Regions from separate parts of the Hahella aquimaris genome, predicted to be linked through region 3. Evidence: predicted binding sites of a transcription regulator. Region 3 holds the regulator's gene; each other region holds the start of a gene.

Region 1 (7,322 bases), 2.5 Mb from region 3:
GCAGATTGAATCTGGCGGGAGGCGAAATTGATCTGGTGAGCCCGGAAAGCGGACGACTGGAATATTTGGATGTTTATGCGTTGGAAAAGGTCAAACCTGAGCGCCCGCTATTATTTCGCATCGGCTCCATTCAGGAAAACCGGGTGAATACGGAAGCCATCGCCAGAGATATCTGGCAGAGCCTGCTCAAGATGTTTGACCAGCGCACCCAGAGCATCAAAGAGGATATTAAGCGGGACAAAACCGCGCGCTGGGCGCTGCCTCTGTGCTTCTTCGCTTTTTTTCTGGTGGCGTGGGCCCTGGCGGAATCCGTACAGCATTTCTCCGGCGACACCGCCGCCTACAAAATTGCGCTGATTTTTCCAGCGGTTTCGTCGGTCGGCGTGCTTATTTCTTTGGTGGCGCCAATTTTTCTTCGCAAACAAATACGGGACAGTGAAGGACGCCTGGCCCGGCTGATGCAGCTCGACATCATTCGCCGTTGCCGGGATACGATCGCCATTCTGCAATAGAAAGCACGCAGTGGAAGCAAAAAGTACTTTTCTTTAATGCTGTATTTATATACAGTATTTTGCATGAGAAAGAGTAAACCCATCAGAGCTGAGCTGGAAGAGTGGCGCTGTAAAAAGTGCTGGTTGGGCGTATTGCGAGCCACCGATGATCACCCGGAGCTGCGGGACTATCTGACCCAGATGCCCGAGTCCATTTACCATGTGCGTTGGCCCCACGCTTGTTCCCATTGCGGTTATGTCTACGACTGGTCGGACAGTTGCCCGGTGATTGTATATGGCGGACAACGCTGGGTGCTGGAAAAAGCGGTCAACAAAAAGTTGTCCGCCTTGCTGGAGCACCTGAAGCGCGCCAAGGACCTGGAGAATATGCCGAGTGGAAATCTGTGGTGACTTGTCGCGGCTGATCGTCTACATTTCTCCCCCTTGCGGCCCATACTGGGTCGTCTAAAGGAGGTTGTATTTTTAGCATTCGATTAGTGGCGTACAGCCTGGATCTGTTTTACGCTTGGAAGCGCCAGTTTGATGGGCTGGCGAATGTAGAAGTTATCGACGGCGATATTCTGAAACAGGTCGCCGACGCCATCGTGAGTCCCGCCAATAGCTTCGGTTACATGGATGGCGGCCTGGACCTCAAATACAGTCTGCACTTTGGCTGGGAACTGGAAGCGAAAGTACGTCAGGCGCTGGAGTCTGACTACTTTGGTGAAATCCCCGTTGGACAGGCCATTGTCGTTGAGACTGATCATCAAAGCATTCCTTTCCTCATTTCCGCCCCCACCATGCGCGTTCCTATGGATGTTTCGCAAACCGCTAATGCTTACCTGGCTTTCAAGGCGGTGCTGCAAGCCGTGATTCGTCACAACCAGATGAACGCACAGGGCGGCCGTCAGATTCGCTCACTCTTATGTCCCGGACTGGGAACCGGCGAAGGGCGCATGCCGGCGCATCGATGCGCGACGCAAATGCGTAGAGCGTATGAGGTGTGCGTCAAGGGACGCTATATCACCCAGGGAGGCCTTGCGGCGGCGGTGAAAGACCATATGGCGCTGTTGGAGTAGGCGCTTGACCGAACGCTCCGAAAATGACGGCGACATGATGAATTTTTAATGGCGGGTTTGATGGCGTCCAGGCGCTTGGACTTGTATTGTGCAGTGAGCTTATATTCAGCCATATCAAGGAGTTGTAACGTGGATAACCGCAATACCCAGTTCATAAGCGATCCCATTGCGTTTCTGAACAACAATACGATCAATCATCGCTGGTTCGATGAGCATATCCAAAGACGCAATAACAATCCGCAGGGCGTATCCATGGCTGAAAGGGCCGCAGTGGACCTGTTGCCGTACACAAAAATGGGGTGTTTCGATTTACAGCCCGCCGCGACGCCAGTGGGTGGCCGACGGCAATCCAGATTTGCGGTGATCCACGATCACCCTGCGAATGACAGCGCGTTGACCGGCTACTGGTGTCCCTATGTCAACGGCGCGGGACTGCCGGGATTTGTAGACGTGCCGAGGCATAATCCTCAGCACCGATTCGTGTTTACCGCAGCGATGAACGGTTGCGCCTTCTTCATTACCGAATCGCCTCTTGGTGGCGCTTACTTTCGCGTCTATCACCACCAGCATCCCGGCAATGTCGGAGTCAATAACCTGATCAGCGCCGTGACGCCCAACGTCATTTCGGTCTTCGATTTCAGTCAGTATGGCAATGACAATCTGCCTGGCCTTAATCTTCCTGTGGCGTTTAACTTTCTGTACTACCGCAACAGTGGTTGGGTGGTCGTCAGCCACGCCACCGCCATGGACGCCCATACTGGCGTCGTGCGTTTTGATCCCGCCAAGCCGACGTTGGTGGCGGACACCTTCGTATAAATGAGGATAATCGTTCTCCCGTAGACGCCTGATTTGCGGGAGGGCTTTAATGCTTGGATGGAAGTGGCATTTTTTCTTACCCGAACGTTATAAAAGAATGCGCTCAACACGAGATTTGATATTGATTAATCAACTAAAAATCAGTTGATCTCTATCAAAATTCAACCTGACTTCATCACACCAGATCGCTTCGCAGCGCTACACTATTTTTGTGTCAGCGCCCTCATTGAGGGCCGTACCGCTAATGCATTTATCCATGGAAAGAGAAGCGAGGAGGTCGATATGAATCTGAAGAAATGGTCTCCCTGGAACTGGCTGCACCAGGAAGGTAAGAGCGCAAGCGAAGTCCCCGTTAGTTCGCGTCAATCCAGTAACTATCCCATGGCGAGATTCCGTCAGGAAATGGATCGCCTTTTCGATGACATGCTGCACTCCTTTAAGTACCCCGAACTGCCCGAGTTCGGCTTGGGGCGTGAATGGGCGGGCTTGCTGAAGCCCAATCTGGATATTTCAGAGGGCAAGGAGTCCTACAGTATCAGCGTCGAACTGCCGGGTGTCTCCAAAGAGAATGTGAAAGTCAGTTTGGATGGGCAACGGCTGACCATCAGTGGTGAAAAGAAGCATGAGTCGGAAGAAAAAAGAGAGGATTATCATTGCGTAGAGCGCAGCTACGGCAGCTTTATGCGTATCCTCACTTTGCCAGACAACGCCGACGGCGAGCGTTTGCATGCGAACTTCAAGAACGGCGTATTGACGTTGAAAGTGCCCAAGTCCGGCGATGTGGCGGTGAAGGGCAGGGAAGTGGAAATCAAAGACGACTAGCGTTTTCCCGTCAGCGGATGGTCCCGGGGCGCTAGGGCGCCCCGGTTTGCAGGCATTCGTCTATCTGCGCCTTGTGCAGCGTCTCTGAGCGTTCCAGCAGCGACACCAGTTTGTCCAGTCTTTCCCGGTGTGTGTGAATCAGGTCGGCGGCAGTGGTTTCCGCAGACATCAGCAGTTCGCGCACGGCCTTGTCGATGATTTCCGCTGAAAACTCGCTGTGATGGTGCGGCTGGGCCATTTCACGGCCAAGGAAAGGGTGCTCTTCACTGTCGCGCAGATCCACCGGACCCACCTCTTTCGACATGCCCCAACGACTGACCATGGCGCGGGCGAGCCCCGTCGCCTGATGAATGTCATCGTCAGCCCCGGTGCTGACGCTGCCCAGCAATTCACGCTCGGCGATACGACCCGCCAGCATCACGGCGAGTTTGTCGCGCAGATACTCTTCCGGATATGTATGCCGTTCCTGTAAGGGCATTTGGTGGGTGCCGCCCAAACTGCGTCCGTGGGGGACAATGGAGACTTTGTACAGCGGATCGGTATTGGGCAGGTAATAAGCGACCAAAGTGTGTCCGGACTCATGCACGGCGAGACGATGCTTCTCATCCGGTGGAATAATCAGAGTGCGCTCGGCGCCCATGATGATCTTGTCCCGGGCGACATCGAAATCCAGACTGTGTACGTGGTCCCGATTTTCCCGGGCGGCCTGAATGGCGGCTTCGTTTATCAGGTTTTTCAGATCTGCGCCGGAGAAGCCCGGCGTTCCTGCTGCGATCTGGGTGAGATTGACGTCGTCCGCCAGGGGGATGCGTTTGGCGTGAACCTTGAGAATCGCGACGCGTCCCTCCTGATCCGGCAAATCCAGGGTGACGTGACGGTCGAAACGACCGGGGCGCATTAACGCCGGGTCCAGTACATCCGGGCGATTAGTGGCCGCCAATACGATGACGGCGTCGTGACCGGCGAAACCGTCCATCTCCGCAAGAATCTGGTTCAGGGTTTGCTCCCTTTCGTCATGGCCGCCGCCATAGCCAGCGCCGCGGGTGCGACCGACGCTGTCCAGTTCATCAATAAAAATGATGCTGGGAGCGTTCTCTTTGGCGGTTTTGAATAACTGACGCACTCGCGACGCGCCGACGCCGACGAAGACTTCAATAAACTCAGAGGCGGACATGGGATAGAAATTGACGCCCGCCTCTCCGGCCAAGGCTCTGGCCAGCAGCGTCTTACCGGTGCCGGGCGGGCCCATTAACAAGACGCCCCGCGGCGCCAAGGCTCCCACGCGGTGGAAGCGGTCTGGGTCGCGCAGGTATTCCACCAGCTCCTGTACTTCCCGTTTGGCGTTGCTTTGTCCGGCAACCTCGTCGAAGGTAGTGTCCGGCTTTTGGCATTCGAACTGGGTCTCCAGCCGCTTGTCGAAATCGAACGCGCCGCCCCGGCCAGAGAAGTTACGGAGCGTACGACGGGACAGCCAGAACAGAATGACCATGAACATGATCCAGGGCAGGTAGGACAGCAAAATCACTTTGGAGCTGCTGGCGTCGTGGCCTTCTTTCACTTCCAGCGGAATATTCTGCTCCTCCAGCTCCGCTAATATGGCCTCATTGCCGAAATCCGGCAGCTGAGTCAGAAAGCGGGAGTATTGTCGCCGCTGCTCCGGAAACATGCGCGGGGTGATGAATTTGCCGTCAAGCTCACTGCCGCGCAGGGTAACGCTGCTGATTTGCCCTTCGCGCAACAGCATCTTGAATTCGCTGTAGGGAAGTTTAATGGCGGGTTCCGGACGGTCGCGCATGGCGGGAAAATAATAAAGCATCAAAGCGATCGCCAGGGTCCACACAACCCAGTTCAGAGGCAGCTTCTGTGGTGGTTGAGGATCAGTATTGCTCATGCGCTGTCCGTTAACTCACTGATTCAGTGGTTCATCATTATCGATAGAGGTCTCCGCCGCTTTGACGCAGCGCAGCTTGTCGCCACTCAGAGCTGGCGCGACAGCCGCTGTTTGACCAAGCTCCTGCAAACGCGACTGCCCCTCACTTTGAATATAGCAGCGCGGAGGAATTTTCGGAGTTAACGGCGCGCATAAAGTTGAGGCCAGAAGAATGGGGTGAGATGAATGAGTTGAGGCGGATGTCGCGAGTCATTATGATCTGGCGGCTAAATATCATGATGGCGTCCGATGAGGAGCCAGGCGGAAGTGAGCGGTATGTCGAAAAAGTTTAAAACTGTCATGGTGGGCGTATCGCTGGCGGCGACACTGGCTCTCACTGGTTTTTATAAGTTTGGCCGCTCGATCTGGGTTCCTTTATACCTGGATTTGAAAGGACGACGGACGCTGGATGACGTGGTGCGCAATATCGGCCCTGTGGTGGAGCCCGGCTTGCAGGCCGCGTTCGCCAAGGCGGGCGTGACGTATCCGCCGCGGCGCATTACCCTGTTGGCGTTCAAGGAGGAGAAGCGATTGGAGTTGTGGGCGGAGCAGGATGGCGTACAGATTCTGGTCAGCGCCTATCCCATCCAGGCCGCCAGCGGCGTCGCCGGCCCCAAATTACGTGAAGGCGATCGTCAGGTGCCGGAGGGCTTTTACCGCATCGAAGGCTTCAATCCCAACAGCAGCTTCCACCTTTCAATGAAACTGAACTATCCCAACCCGTTTGATCTCAAGCACGCGAGGGCGGAAGGGCGAACGTCGCCGGGCGGGGATATTTTTATCCATGGCAAGGCGTCATCCGTGGGGTGCCTGGCGATGGGCGACCCGGCGGTGGAGGATCTGTTTATTCTGGCTAACCGAGTGGGGGCGAGCAATATTGATGTGATCATCGCTCCTCACGACTTCCGCTTGCGCGCTCTGGATGCGCCGCCGCAGAACGCGCCAGCATGGTTGCCGGGGTTGTACCAGGATATCGAGCAGGCGCTGCGACCTTTCGCCGCCAGCGACGTCAAATCCAGTTAGGCTAGAGTTTCGATGTTACAGGGAGCGTCGCCCGGCGCTTCAGTAAGGCGGGTCCGGCTCCGCATAGGAAACGATGGTTTCCGGGCAGACCAGCCATAAAAACCATTCGGCCATATCCACTTTTTTGTCCACGAATGAACCAAAACTCAGACCCAGGCAACGAAACGCCTGTTCAAGTTCAAGAGGGGAAAAATCGCGGTCGACGACTATTTTGCGTTCGCATCTACCGTGAGCTTTGGCTTCCCTGACCATCTCCCAGATCATCCATGAGTTTTCGAAGCTGTCGATTACCGCCTTGGCTTTGGCGGGTTTTAGTTTGCTTATTGCGTCCTTCATATTCGCCACCTCTACACCCTTACCTCTAGTCTTAGTCATATGATGAGGTTTCGCCAGTTTTACTGGGGAGATTTTTGTTACATCAGATTGGCGATCAGGCGCTTTGTTATGGGCCTGTTACGGTTTCAGGGGCGGGTGTTGAGTTGTGCAGCGGAAATGGCGATTGGGTAACCCATAGGTAACTTCAAGATCGCCGCGAAGGTCTGGCGCAGGAGCGTCAACAGACCTTCAGACACTGTGGGAAATCAGGAGTCCCGGGTCAGTTCCGGCCAGGCCGCCTTTAAATATACGAACATGGACCAGAGCGTGAGCAGGGCGGCGATATAGAGCAACGCCAGGCCAACCCATGCTTCTTTCATTCCTGGCGGAAACGCGAGCAGGGCGGTGATGGCGAGCATCTGGCAGCTGGTTTTGACCTTGCCGATAAAGTTCACGGCGATACTGGCGCGTTTGCCCATTTCCGCCATCCATTCCCGTAAGGCGGAAATGACGATTTCCCGTCCAATGATGACAATGGCGGGAGCGGTAAGGGCCAGATTGTGGTGAGCCTCCACCAGCATCGCCAAGGCCACCGCCACGATCACTTTGTCCGCTACCGGGTCGAGAAATGCGCCGAAGGGCGTCATCTGGTTCCAGCGTCGGGCCAGGTAGCCGTCCAGCCAATCCGTCGCCGCCGCCAGGGCGAAAATCGCCGCCGCCACCACGTAATTGCCTTGAAAGGGAAGGTAATAAATAACGACGATGACCGGAATCAGGACGAGTCTGCCCAAGGTCAGGATGTTGGGGAAATTGAGAAAAACCGACTTTCTTGAGCGTTTATTCATG
Region 2 (7,322 bases), 590 kb from region 3:
GTCATGGGTAATGCGCCCTGTGGCGTGGGGATGTGTTGGCTGGGCGGTCATAGTGCCTCCTTCACCGGTGCGGACGGTCTTTTATGGGCGTAGCGGCCGCCGCACTGTTTGTATTGCCGCAAGCTGAACAGCACTGCGCAGGGCGTGTCCTGCAGTCCGCACTGCGTCTTCAGACGCTGCAGTCGTTGCAGCACTTCCTCCCGGGATTTACCGTGCAACATGCAGTACAGGTTGTAGGGCCAGTCAGGGCCGTCCGGCCTGCGCTGATAACAGAGCGACACCAATCCCGTGCGGCTGATGGCGGCGCCGAGACGGTTCACCTCGCTGTCGGCGACTTCCCACACCACCATGGCGTTACTGGTGTAACCGATTTTGTGATGATTGATGACGATGCCGAAACGACGCGTCAGGCGCGACTGCTCCCAGGTTTGCAACGCGTCGATTACGTCCTGCTCGCTGATTCCGCACTGCTGCGCCAGCGCTTGGTAAGGGCGTGGCGACAGGGGAAGTCCATCCTGTAGCGCTACTCGCAATCGTTCCTGCGCTGAGGCCTGATCAGGGGGAGGGCTCGAAATTACATGCATGTCGACGTCTCCTGCATCATATGCGCTTCAATCAAAGTCCGGACGAAAACCCAGGTCGATGTGGTAAGGCCTGACCATGGGTAAGCGCCAGACTTTCAGTCCTGTCGCCGTCTCCATATTGCGTATCACGGCGTCCAGATGATCAGTATCCGGCGCGGTGACGACGAACCACAGATTCAGGTCGTGCTCGCGCAGGTAGTTATGATTCACCTCGTCATAGGTGTTGATCAGCTCGGCGATGTCCTGCAACTGCTCGACAGGCGCCCGCAGGGCGGCCAGGGTGCTGGCGCCGGCGCGTCGATGGTTGAATACCGGGCCAATGCGGGAAATGACGCCCTGTTGTTGCAAGCGTTGCAGGCAGGCCAGCACCTCGTCCTCCGTGCAGCCAAGCTGGCTCGCCAGTGTGAAGAAGGGGCGCGGCGTCAGCGGGAAACCTTTCTGATAGTCGCTCAGAATGGCTTTCTCCAGCGGGCTGAGTTCAGTGACGGCTGTCGACGTTGCAAGTGTGCAAGCGGGAGTGGCGAGATTACTCATAGGCCGATCCTGTGTGCTCTGTCGGTGAAGAAGATGCCGCTGGGATGCCGGGCGGGCAGACTGCTGATTCGTTGCATACTGTACGGGTCGTAAATATCCACCCGGTTATCGTCGCGCAGTGAAATCCAGAGTTGGTCGCCTTTCGGCGTAAAGGCCATATGCAACACGGCTTTTCCGGCTTCTATTGTGTTAATGACCTGCAGGCTGTCCACATCGATGACTTGCACCCGGTCGTTATCCGGATGGGCGAAGTTGACCCAGACTCTGCGGGCATCCGGCTGCGCCATCACGAATACAGGCTGACTGTAAGTGGGGATGCGACGCACGATGCGCCAGTCGTAGGAATCAATCACGATGACTTCGTGATGACCCACGCCGGGAGCGAACAGGTAGCGGCCAGCCTGAGTCCATCCTTCCAGGTGAGGCATTTTGTAGACCGGCAAGCGCTGCTCGCCTGGACCATAGGTCGGCATGATGCGCGTGACTCCCTCCTGTGGTCGCCATAAGTCGAGCTTGGCCATGCCGTTATCGCCAAATAATCCGGCGAGATAATAGCGGCCCTCGGGGGTAATCAAGGCGTCGTAAGGTTGGCGGCCAATCGCCGTGAACTTGGCGATCTGCGGTTGTAAACCGGGCGCCGGGTCGCTATCCGTCATGTCCAGTATCCAGACTTCGTCGCTGTCGAACAGACTGACGACAAAACGGTTATTCGGCGCATCCACCAGCCCGACGGTTTTTGATCCTTTGGCGACGCCGTCTTTAAGGAGTGATGTGGATGGAATACTCGCCACCAGCGCCAGGTCTTCGCTGTTGAAAATATTCACCCCTCCGGGATCATAGTTGGAGACGGCGACATAAGCGCCATTCTGGCTGATAGCGCCGCCGATGCTGTTGCCGGCCTGGATGACGCGTTTCACCACTGCGCCGCGTAACAGGTCCACTTTGCTGAGGCCGCCATCGCGACCGAACACATAGCCAAACCGTTGATCACGGGAGTAGACAATGGATGCGTGGGAAAGGTCGCCAAGCCCTGAAATGCGTTGGATCACCTGGCGTTGACTGGTGTTGATCAGCAGGACGCTGCCTTCGGTGCGTTCGATGATCAGGCCAAGGTCTCCCGTGCCGCCCTGGTACCTCGCATCATCACGTGCGTCGAAGTGCGCGCAGGCGCCAAGTCCCATGATAATCAGCAGCAGGGTAAGGCGTTGGAATAACCACAGATGGGGGGGCTTCTCTTTCATGGGCTTTCCTGAGTGCTATGGTTGTCGCTGATGTAAGCGCCGCTCAGCAGGCCTTGAGCGATTTGGCGAATGTCCTGCTCCGTCAGCAGATCGCGCCAGGGCGGCATGGCGGTGTCCGGTTTGCCGTCGGCAATGATGAGGCGGATGGCGTCCACGCCTAACGCTTGCATAGGTTGCGGGCGTAACGAAGGTCCCAGCCCGCCTTGCAAGGTAAGGCCATGGCAGGAACCGCAATCCTGGCGCACCAGATTGCGTAATTGCGCCGCGCTGTGGTTGTCGTCCACAGCGCGGACGAATGGCGAAGCGCAGGCGATTAGCAGCGCCAATGCGCCTGCGATGACGATTACCGGTTTTCTCATGAGTGGGTACATCCCGACGCCGCTCGCGCGAGGCGGTCTCGTCGCGAGCGCGTTCTCCTGGTCATGAATCAGTAAATATCGTGTTGGGTGTTGTACACGTTGAACTTGCCTGTCGGCGTCACCAGTCGCGGGTCCTTGATGACGGTTTTCAGAGCGAGCGTTTTGTCGTCCACCACGACGATGGCGGATTCCTGTTCCTTGCCGTTCCATACCGAGAACCAGACTTCATCGCCAGCTTCGTTGAACTCGGGCTGCACCACGCGTTTGGGGCCATCGCCCAGCTCCGCCCATTGGGCGATAGGCAGCACCTTGTATTTGGCCTCGATATCGCTGAGGTCGAATACCGCCACCGACTGGCTGATATTGGCGTCCGGGTTCAGGGGCGTATCCACGTACAGGTGTTTGGAGTTTGGATGCGTCTTGATGAACAACGATCCGCCGCCTTGGGCGGACAGCGAGCGCACCTGTTTCCAGGCGTAATCGCCATGCTTATCCGGGTCCGTCCCGATCACGGCGATGCTGCCGTCGCCAAGGTGGCTGGTGGCCCAGACCGGCCCGAATTTGGCGTCCGTGAAGTTGGCGCCGCGTCCAGGGTGAGGAATGGCGCCGACATCGATCAACGCCTCCAACGCGCCGTCTTTGGAATCGATGACCGCCACTTTGTTGGACTGATTGGCGGCGGTAAGGAAATAGCGATGGGTTCTGTCCCAGCCGCCGTCGTGCAGGAAGCGCGCTGCATCAATAGTGGTGACTTTCAGGGCGTTGATGTCTTCGTAGTTGACCAGCAGGATTTTGCCGGTTTCCTTGACGTTAACGATGAACTCGGGCTTTTCATGGGACGCCACAATGGCGGCGACTCTCGGCTCGGGGTGATACTCCTGGGTATCCACCGTCATGCCGCGAGTGGAGACGATTTTCAGCGGCTCCATGGTTTCACCGTCCATGATCACATACTGCGGCGGCCAATAGGCGCCGGCGATCGCGTAGGTGTCTTCAAACCCTTTGTATTTAGACGTCTCCACGGAGCGCGCTTCCAGGCCGACTTTGATTTCCGCCACCGTAGCCGGGGTTTTCATCCATAGATCGATCATATTGACCTTGGCGTCGCGTCCGATGACGAACAGGTAGCGTCCAGAGGACGACAAACGTGAAATGTGTACGGCGTAGCCGGTTTTTATAATCGTTACGATGTTTTTGCTGTCGCCATCAATCAACGCCACCTGACCGGCGTCCCGCAGGGTGACGGAGAACAGGTTTTTCAGGTTGAGCGCATTGAGCTGCTTGGTGGGACGATCTTCCGGCTTGATCAGGACTTTCCAGCTGTTCTTCATCTCCGCCATTCCCCACTCCGGCGGCTGTGGCGGTTCATGTTGCACGAATTTCGCCATGAGTTTGACTTCATCGGCGGTGAAGTCGCCGGAAGTTCCCCAGTTCGGCATGCCGGCGGGGGAGCCATAGTTGATGAAGGCTTCCAGATAGTCCAATCCTTTGGCCTGCGTAATGTCCGGCGTCAGAGGCTTGCCAGTGGCGCCTTTACGCAGTACGCCGTGGCAACCGGCGCAGCGCTCGAAGTAAATGCGCGTCGCTTTCTGGAACTCTTCTTCCGTGAGGTCTGGGGCGCCGGGAGAACGCACAATGCGCAGGCCTTCCCCGGTCATCGCCGTGGGGGCGCTTTCGTATTGTCCGGGAGGGGAATTAACAAGGTCGCTTTTAGTGTCCGCCCAGGCATGGCTCGATAAGCCGGCGACCAGGGCGAGGGAAAGGGTGGAGTAACGCAGGCGCAATGGCCTGGACGGCGAGCGTTGGCTGCGTTTTGGAGCGCTGTCTGTATGCATAGCACTGTCCTTCTCATCAGAGTCTTGCTATTTCGATTCTTTACTGACGCAAAACCGTCCGATCCCGGACGCGCCTTGCGAAACTACGGCGCTTTTTTAACGAAGATTCAGGTGGTGAAGACTCCTATTTGAGTTGGCTGTAGTAGGCGGCGAGGTTGGCGATGTCGTCGTCCGACAATGGCTTGGCCATGCTGGACATCATCGGGTCGTTGCGTTTGCCGTCGCGAAAATCCTTCATTTGCTTGACCAGATATCCCTCTTTCTGTCCGGCCAGATTCGGCCATAAGCCGTTGCCGCTGACTCCTTCCGCACCGTGGCAACCGGCGCAGGTGGCGGCCTTCGCCTTACCTGCCGTTGCATCTCCGGCGAGAGCGTTTCCTGACAGGAAGGCGGCGACTAAACACACTAACGTTGCAGGTTTGAATTTTCCCATGGCTGTCCCCTTTTTGCTGCTGGGTGAATTTCCTTGAGCGCAACGAGAGTAGGTCAGCGGCGGCCGGGCAAAGTTGATGAGGATCAATGTTTTGCGAGCGGCAAGGGCAAATACCCCATCGTGGGTACATGAGCGAAAACCGGTTTCGGGTAGGGTAAAAAACAGAGATCGGACAGGACCAAGCACAGGATCGTCAACCTATGAACGCACCTCAGGACGCCCCTTTCTACCTTCCCCAAGGCGGTGAAATCGAGCTGTTTGAAAAAGCCTACAGTCACGGTTTGCCAGTGCTGATCAAGGGACCGACCGGATGTGGCAAAACCCGCTTTGTGCAGCACATGGCCCATCGATTGAGCCGGCGTCTATACACCGTCGCCTGTCACGACGACCTGACCGCTTCGGACCTGGTGGGGCGCCATTTGATCGGCGGAGACGGGGCCTTTTGGCAGGACGGCCCTTTGACCCGGGCGGTGCGGGAAGGCGGGTTGTGTTATCTGGACGAAGTGGTGGAGGCGCGTAAGGACACCACTGTGGTATTGCATCCACTGGCCGATGATCGCCGCATCCTGCCCATCGACCGCACTGGCGAACAGTTGCAGGCCGCGCCGGGCTTCATGCTGGTGGTCTCCTACAACCCCGGCTATCAGAACGCACTCAAAGGGATGAAGCCCAGCACCCGGCAGCGTTTTGTCGGCGTCAGCCTGAGCTACCCCGCGCCGGAACTGGAAGCCCTGATCGTGGAAAAAGAGGGCGGCGTCAGTTCCCCGTTGGCGCGGCGCATTGTTGATGTGGGAGCGGCTTTGCGGCGTCTGGAGCAACATGATCTGGAAGAAGCGGCGTCCACCCGTTTACTGATTTACGCCGCGCGTTTGATGGCCAGCGGCGTGGATCCTGCGCACGCCTGCCGGGCCTGCCTGGTGGAGCCGTTGACCGACGATGCAGAGACGCTTCGCGCCTTGCTTCAGGTGGTCGATATTCACTTCGGCAGGGACTGACCGGGATTTCTGATGGATGATCCCATGTCGCAGCGAGCTTATTTATGGCCGCATATTTTGTACCTGGTGAACCTGCTGGCGCTGCCGGGAGCATCGTTTTTGATTCTGTTCGGCTGGTACTGGCGCAGTCGTCGTCGGAGCGCGCCTGCGGCGTTGTTGGCGGCGCAGATGACTGCACTGGTTGGCGGGCTTATCAATGGCGCTCTGCTGGTGGTCATTCCGCTGGTCGTTTTGTGGTTGAGCGACAGGGGGCCGATCACCGTCACTTTGGTCATTGTGTATTGGGTGGCGACGCACGGCGCCTGCGTAATCTGGGGCGTGTATGCGCTGACCCGCGAAAACGCCGGTCGTCCGCTGTTTGTTCGGGGGCGAGAGTGAAGCGCTTTCCATTGTCGCCGTAACACAGCCAAGTTTACCTCGAAGTCCGGCGCACCGGGCTTCAGCCTCATCATCAACCTTGTCAGGGAGCAAGCCATGCCGGAAAAATTCAGTAAGAGCGCCGCCCGTAATATTTACTACGGCGGCAGTCTGTTTTTTATTCTGCTGTTTCTCGCATTGACCTATCAAACCACCCAGGCCCTACCGCAGCGTGATCATCGGGATCAGCTGACTGAGGCGGTGGCCAGAGGGAAGGAAATTTGGGAAGAAAATAACTGTATTGGATGCCATACGTTGATGGGCGAGGGCGCGTATTTTGCGCCGGAGCTGGCCAACGTGTTCGATCGCCGCGGCGGCGAACAGGCCTTCACTGCGTTTCTGAAAGCCTGGATGGCGGCGCAGCCGCTGGATGTTCCCGGGCGTCGCAAAATGCCGCAATTCAACCTGAGTGACGAGCAGGTGGAGGATCTGGCGGAGTTCCTCAAATGGACCTCCAAAATCGATGACAACAATTGGCCGCCCAATATTGAAGGCTAAGTGGGACAGCACGGAGAAAAAGGCATGAAATACCAGTCACAGGCGGTAGCCAAACCCTACTTTATTTTCGCCCTGATCCTGTTCGCCGGGCAGATCCTGTTTGGATTGATCCTGGGCCTGCAATATGTGATCGGGGACTTTTTATTTCCCGAGATTCCTTTCAACGTCGCCCGCATGGTGCATACCAATCTGCTCATTGTGTGGCTGTTGTTCGGGTTTATGGGCGCGACCTATTTTCTGGTCCCGGAAGAGTGCGAAACTGAGTTGTACAGTCCCAAACTGGCGTTGATCTTATTCTGGGTCTTCGCCACGGCCGGCGTGCTGACGATTCTGGGCTATCTCATGGTCCCATACGCCAAGCTGGCGGAGATCACCGGCAACAAGTTCTTTCCTACCATGGGGCGGGAGTTTCTGGAACAGCCCACG
Region 3 (7,322 bases):
TGCAGGTCGTCCATCCATGGGTAAGACCACATTCGCCATGAACTTGGTGGAGAACGCGCTGATACTGGGTGGCAAGCCTGTTTTGGTGTTCAGTATGGAGATGCCTTCCGACTCTATCGTTATGCGTATGTTGTCTTCTTTGGGGCGTATTGATCAGACTAAAGTGCGGAGCGGGAAGCTGGATGAAGATGACTGGCCGCGTCTGACGTCAGCCGTTAACATGCTGAAAGATAAGCCCTTATATATTGACGACACGGCGGCGTTGAGTCCTACGGAGATGCGCTCCAGGGCGAGAAGAGTGGCTCGGGATCACAATGGCGAAATAGGCTTGATCATGGTGGATTACCTTCAGTTGATGAGGGTGCCGGGGATGACGGAGGGGCGTACGGCCGAGATTTCTGAAATTTCGCGGGGCTTAAAAGCGTTGGCGAAGGAGTTGAACTGTCCTGTGGTCGCGCTGTCCCAGCTTAACCGTAGCTTGGAGCAGCGCCCCAATAAGCGACCGGTTAACTCCGACTTGCGAGAATCGGGAGCGATTGAGCAGGACGCTGACTTGATCATGTTTATCTACCGGGATGAGGTCTATCACGAGGATAGTCCAGACAAAGGTATTGCAGAAATTATTATCGGTAAGCAGCGTAACGGCCCCATCGGGACAGTGCGCTTAGCATTTATGGGTAAATTCACCAGGTTTGAAGATTTGGCTCACGATTATGGCGGGGATTACGAGTAATGCGTCCATCCCGCGCTCTTATTGACCTGGACGCTCTGCGTCACAATATTCGCTTGTTGAATTCCATCGCTAAAAACGCTCGCTGCGCAGCGGTAATTAAAGCTGATGCATACGGTCATGGCGCAGTGGAAATTGCCCGCGCCCTGAAAGGGGAAGCTCCCAAGTTGGCGGTGGCCTGCTACGATGAGGCCGTGAGTCTGCGTGAAGCGGGCGTTACGACGCCGCTCTTGGTGTTGGAAGGCTTCTACAGTTCGGAAGAGTTGGCCGATTCCACGCGTTGGCGTGATATCGAGTGGGTCGTGCATGACCTGGAGCAACTGGACATGTTGTCTGATGTGGCGCCCCTGCGTAAGGTGGGCCCTAACTCCGCCAGGATGCAAACCTGGATCAAGTTAAATACGGGTATGAACCGGTTGGGATTGTCGTTAGATAAGCTAGCTGGCGTCGTTGAGATGCTGCAGCAGTTCCCCGGGTTGTCTATTATTGGGCTAATGACTCACTTTGCATGTGCTGATGAGCTGGATAGTCTGCTGCAGCAGAAACAGTGGCAGGCGTTTCAGGCTGGTATGCAGGCGACGGGATCAGGCAGGTGGAGCTACTCCTCCGCTAATTCGGCAGCCTTGCTGCAATACCCCGAAACTCATTTGGATTGGGTGCGCCCGGGAATTGCGATGTACGGCGCGTCGCCCATGGCTGATAAGACGGGGGCGGATTTTGGGTTGAAGCCAGTTATGACCTTTGAGTCGCGCTTGATTGCTACTCGGGAGCTGCAAGCTGGGGATTCTATTGGCTATGGCGCCGCCTGGACTGCGAGCGGCCCAACCAGAATGGGGGTAGTTGCGGTAGGGTATGGCGACGGTTATCCAAGGCAGATGCAGAATGGGGCGCCTGTTGCAGTGTGTGGTAAGCGGACAAAAATAATCGGTCGGGTATCAATGGATATGCTGACGGTGGATATTTCTCATATTCCAGAGGCGCGCATTGGGTCGGAAGTGGAATTGTGGGGCGGGGCTGTTTCTGCTGATGAGGTTGCAGGATATGCGTCAACAATCTCCTATACTTTATTTACGGGCATGACCTCGCGGGTTCCCAGGGTATACCTTAATCGTTTGGAAGGAATTTAAAGCGCAGCGTTAAGCGAAATGATGCGGATAGAGCCCGGTGTATCGGGTTTGCGAAAATCCCATCAAGCAGCCAATATTGTTAACATAATATCTTCGTGCGGCCCGCATTCTGGGGGTTGCCAAAGGCTAAGAGAAGCATTTAAGGGGTACATGAGTGATTGTTTGTGTGACGGGAATTGATTCGCCATTAGGCAGGGCTATAGCTCAGCGTTTGCAGCAGAGCGGCATGGCGGTGGAGGGCGTTCCCTATGAGCAGTTTCTGATGACCAACGATGCGATTGTGAGGGGAATGAAGGCGATGCCGTCAGCGGATTTCGTCGTTCATGCCGCGGAGATGAGCGATCTGTTCAAGGCGGAGCAGCATCCGGACCTGGCGTACCAAGTTAACGTATCCGCTTGCGAGGCGGTGGCAGAGGTAGCGGGTTTATGGAAGGCGCCGATTATTCACATCTCCAGTCATCTTGTTTTTGATGGTGTCAAAAAGAATCCCTATATTTCCGCCAATAAAGGGCGTCCTCTTTCTGTGTATGGGCGGACAAAGTTGCAGAGTGAGCAATGGTTTCAGGAAAACTATAGCAAGCATCTGATCTTGAGGGTTGGTTGGTTACTGGAGGCGGGCGCTCAAGGCTGGCTGCAGACCATGCTTTCAGCACTGTCTTCAGGTAAGCGCCTGAACGCCAGCACCGATATGCAACTGACTCCCGTTGCGGTGGATGATGTAGCGAGGGTCGTAGACGCTGTTATCAAGCAGTTGAGCTGTAATATCTCTGTGTGGGGCGTTTACCATTATGCCGGCGCTGAAGCTGTCACCCATTATGAATTGTTGAAGGCGATTGTGCTGCAGGCGTTTGGTCAGGAAGAAATGTTGCAGGCTCTGATTGAGAAAAAAGGCGCTGACGTGTTGCCTGGGGTGGCGCTTCCCGCAAATGGGGCGTTGGGGTGTATCAAGTTGCGCAACACTTTCGGCGTCAAGCAGCTTCCCTGGCGCCGCTATCTGCCTGCGTTGATTGAGCAGTGTCAGCAGCGCGGCGGCGTGAAGCCAGCTAAAAACTGCTTGGAAGAGACCCGTTAACGAGCGTTAAGGGCTGATTCCTTCTGGTGTTCCAGACACTTGGTATCGTGGCGAAGAATTTTCTGCAGCTCTTCCAATTGCAATATCTGAACTTCCCTTCCCTGGACCTTAATAATGCCATTGTTCTGGAAGCGGGTAATAACCCGGCTTACAGTTTCGACGGCCAAGCCTAAATAGTTGCCTATATCACTGCGAGGCATAGGGAGTCTGAAGTTTGTGCCGGACAGGCGACGACGACTAAAGCGAGTCGACAGGGATAGTAAAAGCGAGGCAATGCGCTCTTCAGCAGAGTTTTTGCTCAATAACATGGTGAGCTGCCTGCTTTCCTGGATCTCTTTGCTCATCAATGAGAAAAAATGGTGCTGTAGGCTGGGGATGTCTGAAGCAAGGTCTTCAAACTTTTCCAGAGGAATTTCACATACGCTGGTGCGCTCAAGGGCGACGGCGGAGCAGGAATATTTTTCCATGCTGACGCTGTCCAAGCCGATAATCTCGCCAGGCAGGTAGAAGCCAGTTACCTGCTCCTCGCCTTCCTCTGACACGGTGAATGTTTTGATTGCGCCGCTGCGAACTGCGAAACAGGAGCGGAATGGCGTATGTTGCTCAAAGATATATTCGCCGCGATTCAGCATCTTCCCTTGGCGAATGATTTCTTCCAGGCGATCAATGTCTTCAGCCCCGACTGCGATAGGAATGCAAAGCTTGCTCAAGTTACATTCATGGCAGCCCCTGTGTAAGGTAAAAGGAGAGGAGGTTGCTATATGCTTGCTTTCCATCGGTCGCCTCGTGGCTGAATGAGTGAAACTGCTTAAAGAGGCTTCTAGGATAGCCAATAGCTGTTTAAAAGCAAATCCCCACAGCAGGAAATTTACAGGGAAAACCTACACTCGCCAATGTTTTTACATAGCTTTCACCTTTTGTTACAGCTGTGTCTGAGTGTAACGAATTGCTCTTGCCGGGAGCTCGCTTTTGTCGAGGATTTTGTAGTAGTCATCCAGCTGTGTGGCGTTGCGCAACTGGTAATGGGGCGTGTAAGAGAATGCGCCCAATCCGACACCATGTAGACAGCTGACTCCTTGGCTTATTAAGCCCGTCCAGGGTAGAGCGAAAAAGTCCTGTGTGATCGGAATAAACGATGCGGACTTAATGCGTCGCTTGAAATCTTTTAACGCTGCTTCCAGACCTGGCGTGCTGGCGAATTCTGGCTTATGGCTGGAAAGAAGAATGCCTTGCGGTCTTTCCGTCAGAATTTCCTCAAGATGCTGGGACAGTGTGGGGTAGGTGGCTGGAGATACTTTCAGGCGCAGGTAAACGGCTCTGAAGTCGAATGCCCTGATGGTTTGCAGCCAATCCTTAAGCTCCTCAATAGGGCAGGACTGTGCATACTCACCGGGGTCATTGATGCAGATGATGTTAAAACCCAATCCCTTGATCAGTGCTAGCGCTTCCTCTGAGTCTGGGCGGGCGTCCAGCTCAATGACATGGCGGGCATCGGCGCCGAAGTTCAGCTTGAACTCCCGGCCTAAATAGTACATCACCTGCGTTTGCGCTGCGGGAGTAAGCTGGCGCACCAGATCGCCGAACCAATGCAGGTACTTAACCTGACAACCGATAGGAAGGCTCTGCTTGAGTAGCCTCACTTCCTTGACGACATAGTCGATGTACTTCTGCAGATTTGCGTTCATGGATGGGAGTCGGCGGGTGTAATTTTCCGCGCTAACGAGTGTATTAAAACAAGGCGCCTGAATGCTCAATGCGAATCCGCCTTCGTAATATCGAGCCAGGGAGCTGTTGCGATAGTCTGCGTTATAGATTCCCTCGTCCAAGACGCTCCAGTTCTCATTGGAGAATTCCTTGGGGGGGGAGTTGAGCAAATAGACCCAGCTATCGTTACCCCCATTTTGTTTTGTTTGTTCGACAACCTTTCCAACTGGCATATTGGGTCTCCAACCAGGTAAGAAAACACCTGCGCGCGTTTGATTATCATGGTCGGCGATTTTAGCGCGCGCGCCTGCTGTCACACTTGTTGGCAAGTGGATCCCCCCTCTCTCCATGTTCAGTGTATCCAGCTCCCGATAGGGCGTCTTGATATTGGTCAAGGGGTGAGCGGGTGGCCGCTTAAGAGGGTGTACTTTAGTCGCAAAAGCCCTCAAACATTGGGTTTCTGGGGCGTTGAGGGATAACATTCATTGCAGCTTTGGGCGGGGAGTTGATATCCTTTGCGGGCATTGAAAAAAGGCGGGCAAAAGTGCAGGCATTTCAGCTATTTCGGTCTTTCGTTTTTTACATTGGGTATGCTTGGGGCGTCATCATCACTTCTTTGTTTGGGATGTTGGTCGGTCCTTACGTCAATTTTGAAAAGCGCTATTACATCGTGTCTCGGTTTAATGTGTTCGCTCTTTGGTGGGCGCGGGTTGTTTGTGGCATACGTTATGAGATTGAGGGGCTGGAGAATATTCCGAAAACGAGTTGTGTGGTTGTCAGCAATCACCAAAGCGCCTGGGAAACATATTTGTTGGGGGTAATATTCCGTCCTCAATGCACTGTGCTTAAGCAAGAGTTAATGAAAATTCCATTTTTTGGTTGGGCTCTGAAAAGATTGAAGCCTATCGCTATTGACCGAAGTAAACCGTCGGCGGCGCTTAAACAGTTGCTGAAGCAAGGTAAAGAGCGTTTGACGTCAGGTTATTGGGTTGTGATCTATCCTGAGGGAACGCGGGTTCGTCCCGGGCAGGTTGGTAAGTACAACAAGGGCGGCGCTTTGCTGGCGGTCAGCGCAGGCGTTCCTTTGCTGCCGGTTGCGCATAATGCTGGCGACTGTTGGCCGGCAGGCAGTATCAGCAAGCGCCCTGGATTGATTAAGGTGAAAGTAGGCGCTCCCATTGAGACCAGTGGTCGAGCTACCGACGAAGTTCACAAGGAGATGGAGGAGTGGATAAGGCGGACTTCAGCCGCCTTAAGTCAGGTGTAAAGGCTCTCTATTTGTAGTTTGAGTAAACTTTGTCCAAATAGCCTTCAGTACGCATCTTATCGAGCACTTTGTTGAGGTGCTCTATGTGCTCGTCAGGCGTGTCCTTGTTCATCGCCAGATATAGACTGGTATCTCGTATAGTAAATATAGGCTTGATATCGGAAACTCCGGCCAGCTTGGCGTAGTAGTAGCCTGATGCGGTGCTGGAGATCCAGAGATCCACTTGTCGTTGTTGCAGTCTCTTGGGGTTGAGGCTGTCATCTTCCAGCTCTGAAGCGTTGAAGCCGTTGTTCTTCAAAAATTGCGCTCTGGAGTCATCCTTATAGCAACCAATGAGATAAGGCTTGGCGTCCTCTACAGAGTTAATTTTGATAGTTGTGTCATTTCTTGCAAAGAAGACCCAGTCGTTCTTGGCGAGCGGTCCGACCCACTTGAACAGTGGTTTACGAGCGTCGGTCAGCGTGGTGCCGAATACGCCGCGGAACTCCTTGCGTTGCGCAAAGTTGTAAGCGTAGTTCCAGTTTCTGAGTTTCAGGCGGTAGTCATAACCAGAGCGTTTGAAGAGCTCTTTGACAATATCCACATTGATGCCGCTGATGGCGTCAGCTTTGTGTTCGTACTTGTGGTCTTCCTCGCCCATGTTGAAGGGCGGGAAATTTTCCGTGACCAGGTTAAAGGTTTCGCCACGAGCAATGGCGGACAGAAAGAGAACAGAAACCAACAATAGCTTCTTAGCGATCATTAAATCACCTCAAACGGCTGGGCGGAATGGTGTTCTGACTAACGTTTAGTCTGGCTGCTTATTAAACAGCCGGTGTAGGTGACTTCCGAATAAGTAATTTTCCGGATAAGAGAAAAGAAAAATGAGGGAAAGGCCCTGCGAGGCCCTTGGTATGGGGCTTCGCAGGGTTTGTAAGGCTCTGTTGTTTATCTGTATCTGGCGGTAATTTTGTCCAATTCGCCGCTGGAACGCATTTTTTCCAGGGCCTCGTTCAGCTTGCTTATGTACTCGTCTGGCGTTTCCTTGTTTACTGCCAAATAAAGTTGCGTCTCTTTAACAGTGAATACAGGTTTTATGTTGGTGACGCCATTCTTGGCGGCGTAGTAGGGGCCGGAGACCGGGCCGGATATCCAAAGATCAATCTGGCCGCTTTGTAGTCTTTTAGGGTTCAGGGCATCGTCGTCGAGACTGGAAGTCTCAAAGCCGTTGGAAAGTAGCCACTGTTCTCTGACGTCGCCTTTATATGCGCCTATCTTGTACTTCTTTGCGTCTTCAATAGAGTTGATTTGAATGGTTGAGCCACCCTTGGCGTACAGCACCCAGCCGTCAGAGGCGATAGGGCCGACCCATTTGAAAAGTGGTTTACGGGCGTCAGTGAGAGTGGTTCCAAATACTCCTCGGAACTCTTTGCGCTGAGCGTA
Region 4 (7,322 bases), 2.4 Mb from region 3:
CCGCGTCGATGGCGCTTTCGATTTTGGGGCGACCGCCGCGGGCGCTGTCCTCGTCGTGCGTCAGGTTTAGTTTGGCGAGGAACGCCACTTCCTCTTTGGTATCCCAGTTGATGCCTTTGCCGCCGTTGCCCAGTTTGTCCAGCAACGGACCGATGGAGGTGAAGCGATTGTAGGTGTTGGGGTAATCCCGCTCCACTACGACCATGTTGGGCGCCGTCTTGCCGGGAATCAGGTCGCACTCCCCTTTCCACCAGTGTTTAACGCCAAACGGCTGGGCGATTTCAGCCGGAGTGTCGTGCAGAATCGGCACAGTCACCAAGTCTTTTTCCACGCCCAGATGGCCTTGCGCCGCAACTGAAAATTGCTTGGCGATGCCTTTGAAAATGTCCCAGTCGCTGCGCGCTTCCCATACCGGATCCACCGCTTTGGACAGAGGATGAATGAAGGGGTGCATGTCTGACGTATTCAGATCGTCCTTTTCGTACCAAGTCGCCGTGGGTAGCACGATGTCGGAATACAGGCAGGTAGTGGACATACGAAAATCCAGCGTCACCAGCAGATCCACCTTGCCTTCCGGCGCTTCGTCACGCCAAATCACGTCATCTGGCTTGGTTTCGCCCATTTCCCCGAGATCTTTGCCCAGCAGACCGTGTTTGGTTCCCAACAGGTGCCGCAGCATGTACTCATGGCCTTTGCCGGAGGAGCCCAGCAGGTTGCTGCGCCAGATAAACATGTTGCGGGGATAGTTCTGTGGGTTGTCCGGGTCCTCGCAGGCGAACTTCAGTTGCCCTTCTTTCAACAGTTTGACGGCGTAATCTTTCGGGTCCATGCCCTCCACCGCCGCTTCTTTGGTCAGCATCAACGGGTTCATACCCAGTTGCGGCGCAGACGGCAGCCAGCCCATACGCTCGGCGCGGGTATTGTAATCAATGATGGAGGCGCTCCATTTGCCTTTGTCTGCGAGAGGCGACACCACTTCCGTCATCTGCAGTTTTTCATAACGCCATTGGTCGGCATGGTTATAAAAGAAGGAGGTGCCGTTCATCTGCCGGGGCGGACGCTGCCAATCCAGGCCAAACGCCAGAGGCAGCCAGCCGCACTGAGGCCGCAGCTTCTCCTGTCCCACATAGTGCGCCCAACCGCCGCCGCTTTGACCGACGCATCCGCACAGCATCAGCATATTGATCAGGCCGCGGTAGTTCATGTCCATGTGATACCAGTGGTTCAGCGCAGCCCCGACGATGACCATAGAGCGGCCGTGGGTTTTATCCGCATTGCGGGCGAACTCACGCGCCACGCGGATCACGTCCGCCTGCGGAACGCCGGTGATTTTTTCCTGCCAGGCCGGCGTATAGGGAATATCGTCGGAATAGTCCTTGGCGCACGCCGGGTCGTTATAGCCGTTGTCGACGCCATAGTTAGCCACCGTCAGGTCGAACACGCAGGCGACTTTTACGGTAGAGCCGTCCGCCAGCTGTACGTGCTTCACCGGCACTTTGCGGATCAGCAGTTCATCGTGATCGGTGTGCTGGAAGTAGTCGTACTCATGCTCTTGCCCGCCAAAATAGGGAAACGCCACTGGCGCGATTTCATCGCTGATATTTTTCAGACTGAGCGCCAGTTTGACTTCCGCGCCGGATTTGCCGTCCAGTTGCTGAATGTTCCATTTGCCCTGCTCGCCCCAGCGGTATCCTACTGACCCAGTAGGCGACACCAACTCACCAGAAGCTTCGTTGACGGCGATGGTTTTCCATTCCGGGTTATTATCCTGCCCTAGATTACCGGCCAGATCTGAGGCGCGCAGGAAACGCCCCTGAACATAGTAACCATCATGCTCTTCCAGCATGACCAACATGGGCATGTCGGTGTAGCGGCGCACGTAATCAGTGAAGTATTCGCTGGGATTATCGATATGGAAATCCTTCAGAATCACATGACCAAACGCCATGGCCAGCGCGGAATCGGTTCCTTGTTTAGGCGCCAGCCAGGTATCGCCAAACTTGGAGCACTCGGAATAGTCCGAGGTGATGACGCAGGTCTTGGTTCCTTTGTAACGCACTTCAGTCAGGAAGTGGGCGTCCGGGGTACGCGTCTGCGGCACGTTGGAGCCCCAGGCGATGATGTAATTGGAGTTGTACCAGTCCGCCGCTTCCGGCACGTCGGTCTGCTCGCCCCAGATTTGCGGGGACGCCGGCGGCAAATCGCAATACCAGTCGTAAAAACTCAGACAGTTACCGCCGATCAGTGACAAATAACGGGAGCCAGCGGCGTAAGAGACCATCGACATGGCGGGAATCGGCGAAAACCCGGAGATACGGTCTGGACCATAACGCTTCGCGGTATAAACGTTTGCGGCGGCGATAATCTCGTTGACCTCATCCCATGAACTGCGCACGAATCCGCCCAAACCACGGCGTTGCTTGTAAGACTTGGCCTTGGCCGGATCTTCAACAATGCTTTCCCAGGCGTCGACGGGGTCGTCGTGCCTTTGCTTCGCTTCGCGCCACAGCTTTATCAGGCTTTGTCTGATCTTGGGATACTTAAGCCGGTTAGCGCTGTAGATGTACCAGGAATAACTGGCGCCCCGCGGACACCCTCTGGGTTCATGATTGGGGAGGTCCGGACGCGTGCGAGGATAGTCGGTCTGCTGGGTTTCCCAGGTCACCAGACCGTCTTTGACGTAGATCTTCCAGCTACAGGACCCGGTGCAATTCACCCCATGAGTGGAGCGCACAATTTTATCGTGTTGCCAACGACGGCGATAACCGTCTTCCCAGCTACGATCGTCTTTGGTGGTGGCGCCGTGTCCATCCGCGAAAGTCTCTCCTTTGCGTTTGAAAAACTGCAGTCTATCCAGAAAATGGCTCATGTCGGACTCCTCATCAGAACCTGCTTCGAAGCATGGAGCACAGCGTTAGAGACAGGTCGTTTTTTTAATTTCAAATTCATTCTAGGAGAGCCCGGGGGACTATAATTGATGCAAATCAAAGCGGTTTTTGGGGGACGCGTCAGTATCCTCTGGCGCCTACCTCTTAGGGGGTAGAGGCGAAAAAAGCGTTGTTCATATTTTTCAATAAGTTATACATTGGAAGCATAGATTGATTGAGCTAACGACAGGTCTCGGTTCTTTGGTAGTACTCCCCCCTGGAAGGAGTTTGAAACGATGATTGCGCGATTCCAGAAGTCACTGATCTTCCGTATGGGCGCCCTGATGATCGCCATGGTGTCGCTGGCGATGATCACCATGCTGGCGTCTTTCTTTATCTCCGAGTCGGCGGAAAAAGACGCCGAGGCGGTGAATATCGCCGGCTCCCTGCGCATGCAGAGCTACCGCATGCAGGCGCGACTGCTGTCCCTGGATGCGCCGTCGTCGGACTTTGTGGCGACGCTGGCCCGCCAGTTCGCAGAACGCATCGAGAATCCTGTGCTGGTGGCGGAAGCCATGAAAGACGACTCTTCGGAGCTGCATCATCAGTTCCTGCAGGTTCGGGAGAGCTGGGAGAAAGATGTCAGTGGCTTTATCGCCACCTACGCCCGCAATCCGGACCACCGCATTGCGGACGAGCTGGGCGAGAAGATCGACAAGTTTGTCGATGAGATAGACAATCTGGTGCAGCTTTATCAAATCCGCGCGGAAGATCGCATCGAGAACCTGCGCCTGATACAAATCAGCGCCCTGTTTCTCACTTTCGCCCTGGTCAGCTTCTCTCTGCTCATTCTCCATCATCACGTCGAGCTGCCTTTGCGCAGCCTGACGCAAAACGCCCGCAAAATCGCGCGCGGCGATTTCAGTGATCGCCTGGAAGTGAAGAACGACGACGAATTGGGCTTGCTGGCGGAGACCTTCAATCAAATGAGCGCTGCGCTATCGGAGATGTACGAGTCGCTGGAGACGCGAGTCAAAAACAAAACCCAGGCATTGAAACGCAGCAACGACTCCTTGAACTTTCTCTACCACCTGGCCCGGGAGGTCAGTGAGAAAACTCATGAGAACATTGATTTTCAGGCCTGGTTGGAGGAACTCACCAGCATTACCGCCGTCGGCGGCGTCGAACTGTGCCTGAAAACCCCTGAAGCGGTGATTCCCTATGAACACATCCGCAACGATTACATGGTGGAGTTGCCTTCGACCTGCCAGCGCCAGGAATGCGAAAAATGCATGGTGGAAAAAGCACAAGTCTGCCGAGAGAACGATGAAGTGCAAGTGCGCTACCCGCTGATCAAGGAAGGCGTGCAATATGGCGTCATCGTCTGCTCTCTGCGCAACAGCCAGTTTTTGGAAGGCTGGCAACATCAGTTGCTGCAATCCTTCGCCGATCAGGTGGCGATCGCCCTGAGTTTGAAAAATCAGGGCGACCAGGAGCGGCGGGTATCTCTGATGAACGAGCGCAACGTTATCGCCCGAGAGCTGCACGACTCACTGGCTCAAAGCCTTTCTTACCTGAAGATACAGGTGGCGCGCCTCACTCGCGCCTTGCAATCCAAACAAGTGGAAGACGAACAGATTGACGGTATTACCGCTGAGCTGAAGGAAGGCATCACCTCCGCCTATCGCCAGCTGCGCGAGCTGCTCACCACATTCCGCCTGAGCATTTCCGAGAAAGGCCTGCATGCGGCTATTTTACACACCGTCGAGCAACTGACCGAGCAAAGCACAAACGTCAAAATCGTGCTGGATTATCGGGTGGAAGACATTCCCTTTTCCCCCAATGAAGAAATTCATTTGCTGCAAATAACGCGGGAGGCGCTGCAGAACGCCGTCCGTCATTCTCAGGGTAATCTGGTGATGGTGTCGCTGCATTCGGATCCAATGAAAAAAGTTACATTGGCCATCACTGACAATGGCGTCGGCATTCCCGAGGATCCGGAAAAACTTAACCACTATGGCCTCGCCATTATGCGCGAGCGCACCCGCAATCTGCACGGTGAACTGTCTATTCAGCGCATGCCGGAAGGCGGCACCGGCGTGCTTTTCAGCTTCACGCCCAGTTACGTGCAGGAGCGTAGAATCTCATACGCCGAATAATGTAGGAAATATCTCACACGCAATGCAGACATCGCGTCTATTTTCCTACCCCTTCCCACCCTAATATAGGCAGCAAGAGGATGCGCTGACACATAAGGACATGAAGCAAGGAAGCAACAAGGACGACCAACGCCGACGGAAATAGGCATCAAAGGAAGCATCTGACACGGAAGACGCAGCATGGAACGTTGCGTCTTTTTCTTTGTGGAGCTCGGACGCGTCGACTGAATGGAGTCAGACAACAGCAGGCAAGGACACCGGGGCTGGATGGGATGAAGGATTGAGGGATGAACAGGCGGGACGCCAGGGTGTGCGAGATATCCTACAAGCAATGCAGATATGTCGTCTATCCTCCCTACCAAGCCATGGCTAATATAGCCACAACGGATGCGAAAACGCGGCAAGGAAAGCCCGCAAAGGACTGCAGCAAGGATAGCAAAAGAGCCGCTGGAACCGGCAAAAGGAAGCATCAAATGGAAAAGGCGCAATATGGATATTGCGCTTTTTGTTTTTCTGGCCCCCGCAATTTTAAACTCCCCCATTCTTATCTCTTCACTGATCAGTCTACGCCTCCGATTTTTTTCACAACTCTATGACAGGCTTGCGAAATTTTATTTTGATAACGCTATCGTTTATCCTCGCCGGCTATCATTAAGAAACCCATTACTATAGAAAGCCCGCCATTATGGATATGACATTCGTGGAGTTCGCCAAGCTTACGGCGCAGAATCTTTTCCCAGTTACCTTTAATAGCCTCGCCGCCATCATTTTGCTGCGCTACTTCCGAAGCAGCGCGCTGGTCGTCGCCCTGGCGGTTTGTATGATTGTGAGCGCATTTTATTACTGGCTTTTCCCCTTCACCTTTTATTTGGATACGAGCGACAACAGGTTCATTTTCGGCTTGTATTCAGCGATTGGCGCGGGTTTCCAACAAGGGATGATTATCGCCCTCATCGGCTTTTTGCTTTTCAAGAAAGAAGGCGTAGACAGGTTGAGGGACTCTACCAAGGCATTAGGAGGCTTCACTCTTACTCTACTCGCGGCGGCCAGCGTCATGGGCGTATACACCAGCATTCTGGCTTTCTCGGAAAAGTCCACATTCATGTATGGCTCAAGTGAAGAGCTGATCTACGTCCTGATCGCTTACCTGTTCGCCACCGCTTATTCACTGGTTTCACTGATGTTGATGACATACGTTCAGTGGCGGGTTATTCCTGAAAGCAAGCGCCCGCATTCGCCCAAATACATGGCCTGGCTGATGGCGATACCGGTTTTCAATATATTCTGGTTGTGCAGCAGCCTGAGCCGCTGGGCGCAAACCGTCAAAGGCGCCCTGGGCGACGTCAATGCTCGCGAGGCGCTTCTGGCGGATCGGGTACGCTATGTCTTCATCAGTCTGCTGTGCGGCTGGCTTTTTATCACTCTGATATCGGTAACCGTCAGATACCCTGACAAAGCGACCGTGATCTTCATGGGGCTGCTGTCACTGATCCTGCTGGGGCTAAGCATCGCTTACCTCGTTTACGTGATTAAACTCATCCGCAGTCTTCATACGCTGGAGCATAAGATTCAACAGACCAATACGGTTGAGTCATCTATCGGAAGCTAAGTCATCAGCCGCCTTCGGGCGGCTTTTTCGTTTATAGGAAGCCAGGAAGCAGGCAATAGGCACTGTTCTGCTTTGCTTAAGAGCGCCCCCATCTCTAAACCAACATAAAAAACAACCAACCTTCTCCCCTGCTTGCATTAACAAAAACGCATAACAATAGAATTTTTTATTACTTTAAATTTTATGTTCGTTCCGTATCATGAAACCCGTGACTTGATGACCCGTAGTCTGGAGATGACCGATTCATGAACAGCGCGCAACTGATAACCCGCATAGGCGACAATAGCGCAGGGCTTTCTTACGAAGCCATCGCCGATTTGAACGCCTCCTATGCCCCGCTTGACTTCGAAGCGCGTATCCGTCGCCTGTATCAGGACTTCGCACCGGAGAAGGTGCTGGTGACGTCCTCCTTCGCCGCCACGTCCGCCTATTTCTTGCATATTATTTCGCGCATCCGTCCCTCACAGCGAATTCACTTCATTGATACTCAGTTCCACTTCAAGGAAACCCTGGAGTATAGGGATTACCTCACCCGTCTATACGGGTTGGATGTGGAGGATGTGAAACCGGACAGGCACCACCATGCTTACTCTGTAAGCGAACGTCTGTGGGAAACGGACCCCGACCTGTGCTGCACCGTCAACAAGGTTCAGCCGCTGGAAGAAGTGAAAGAGAATTACGATATCT

The links. The regulator FNR, encoded in region 3, switches genes on or off when oxygen is low (the NO sensors DNR and NnrR bind a similar motif). The targets are predictions, from matches to a motif close to TTGATNTANATCAA.
Region 1: O5O45_RS07370 (Hsp20/alpha crystallin family protein) is a predicted target of FNR. The motif match lies at 2,531-2,544, and genes of this name have one in related genera.
Region 2: O5O45_RS15155 (CbbQ/NirQ/NorQ/GpvN family protein) is a predicted target of FNR. The motif match lies at 5,060-5,073, and genes of this name have one in related genera.
Region 4: O5O45_RS07540 (nitrate reductase subunit alpha) is a predicted target of FNR. The motif match lies at 2,975-2,988, and genes of this name have one in related genera.

What each region holds. Positions count from the first base shown of each region.
Region 1 covers NZ_CP132203.1:1,554,591-1,561,912, forward strand. The annotation lists gene O5O45_RS07350 (hypothetical protein) at 1-512, shown strand, start outside; gene O5O45_RS07355 (hypothetical protein) at 576-902, shown strand; gene O5O45_RS07360 (macro domain-containing protein) at 989-1,570, shown strand; gene O5O45_RS07365 (hypothetical protein) at 1,700-2,386, shown strand; gene O5O45_RS07370 (Hsp20/alpha crystallin family protein) at 2,669-3,208, shown strand; gene ftsH (ATP-dependent zinc metalloprotease FtsH) at 3,240-5,099, opposite strand; gene O5O45_RS07380 (L,D-transpeptidase family protein) at 5,415-6,161, shown strand; gene O5O45_RS07385 (hypothetical protein) at 6,201-6,536, opposite strand; gene pgsA (CDP-diacylglycerol--glycerol-3-phosphate 3-phosphatidyltransferase) at 6,743-7,321, opposite strand; gene uvrC (excinuclease ABC subunit UvrC) at 7,314-7,322, opposite strand, start outside.
Region 2 covers NZ_CP132203.1:3,422,294-3,429,615, reverse strand. The annotation lists gene O5O45_RS15190 (Lrp/AsnC family transcriptional regulator) at 1-51, opposite strand, end outside; gene ahbB (siroheme decarboxylase subunit beta) at 48-584, opposite strand; gene O5O45_RS15180 (Lrp/AsnC family transcriptional regulator) at 612-1,118, opposite strand; gene O5O45_RS15175 (cytochrome D1 domain-containing protein) at 1,115-2,359, opposite strand; gene O5O45_RS15170 (c-type cytochrome) at 2,356-2,718, opposite strand; gene O5O45_RS15165 (cytochrome D1 domain-containing protein) at 2,787-4,553, opposite strand; gene O5O45_RS15160 (c-type cytochrome) at 4,678-4,986, opposite strand; gene O5O45_RS15155 (CbbQ/NirQ/NorQ/GpvN family protein) at 5,187-5,981, shown strand; gene O5O45_RS15150 (hypothetical protein) at 6,006-6,359, shown strand; gene O5O45_RS15145 (c-type cytochrome) at 6,456-6,896, shown strand; gene O5O45_RS15140 (cbb3-type cytochrome c oxidase subunit I) at 6,921-7,322, shown strand, end outside.
Region 3 covers NZ_CP132203.1:4,013,680-4,021,001, reverse strand. The annotation lists gene dnaB (replicative DNA helicase) at 1-733, shown strand, start outside; gene alr (alanine racemase) at 733-1,857, shown strand; gene O5O45_RS17770 (SDR family oxidoreductase) at 2,012-2,929, shown strand; gene fnr (fumarate/nitrate reduction transcriptional regulator Fnr) at 2,926-3,705, opposite strand; gene O5O45_RS17760 (hypothetical protein) at 3,850-4,866, opposite strand; gene O5O45_RS17755 (lysophospholipid acyltransferase family protein) at 5,127-5,900, shown strand; gene O5O45_RS17750 (substrate-binding periplasmic protein) at 5,908-6,642, opposite strand; gene O5O45_RS17745 (substrate-binding periplasmic protein) at 6,828-7,322, opposite strand, start outside.
Region 4 covers NZ_CP132203.1:1,594,460-1,601,781, reverse strand. The annotation lists gene O5O45_RS07540 (nitrate reductase subunit alpha) at 1-2,869, opposite strand, end outside; gene O5O45_RS07535 (HAMP domain-containing protein) at 3,164-5,026, shown strand; gene O5O45_RS07530 (hypothetical protein) at 5,712-6,635, shown strand; gene O5O45_RS07525 (phosphoadenylyl-sulfate reductase) at 6,881-7,322, shown strand, end outside.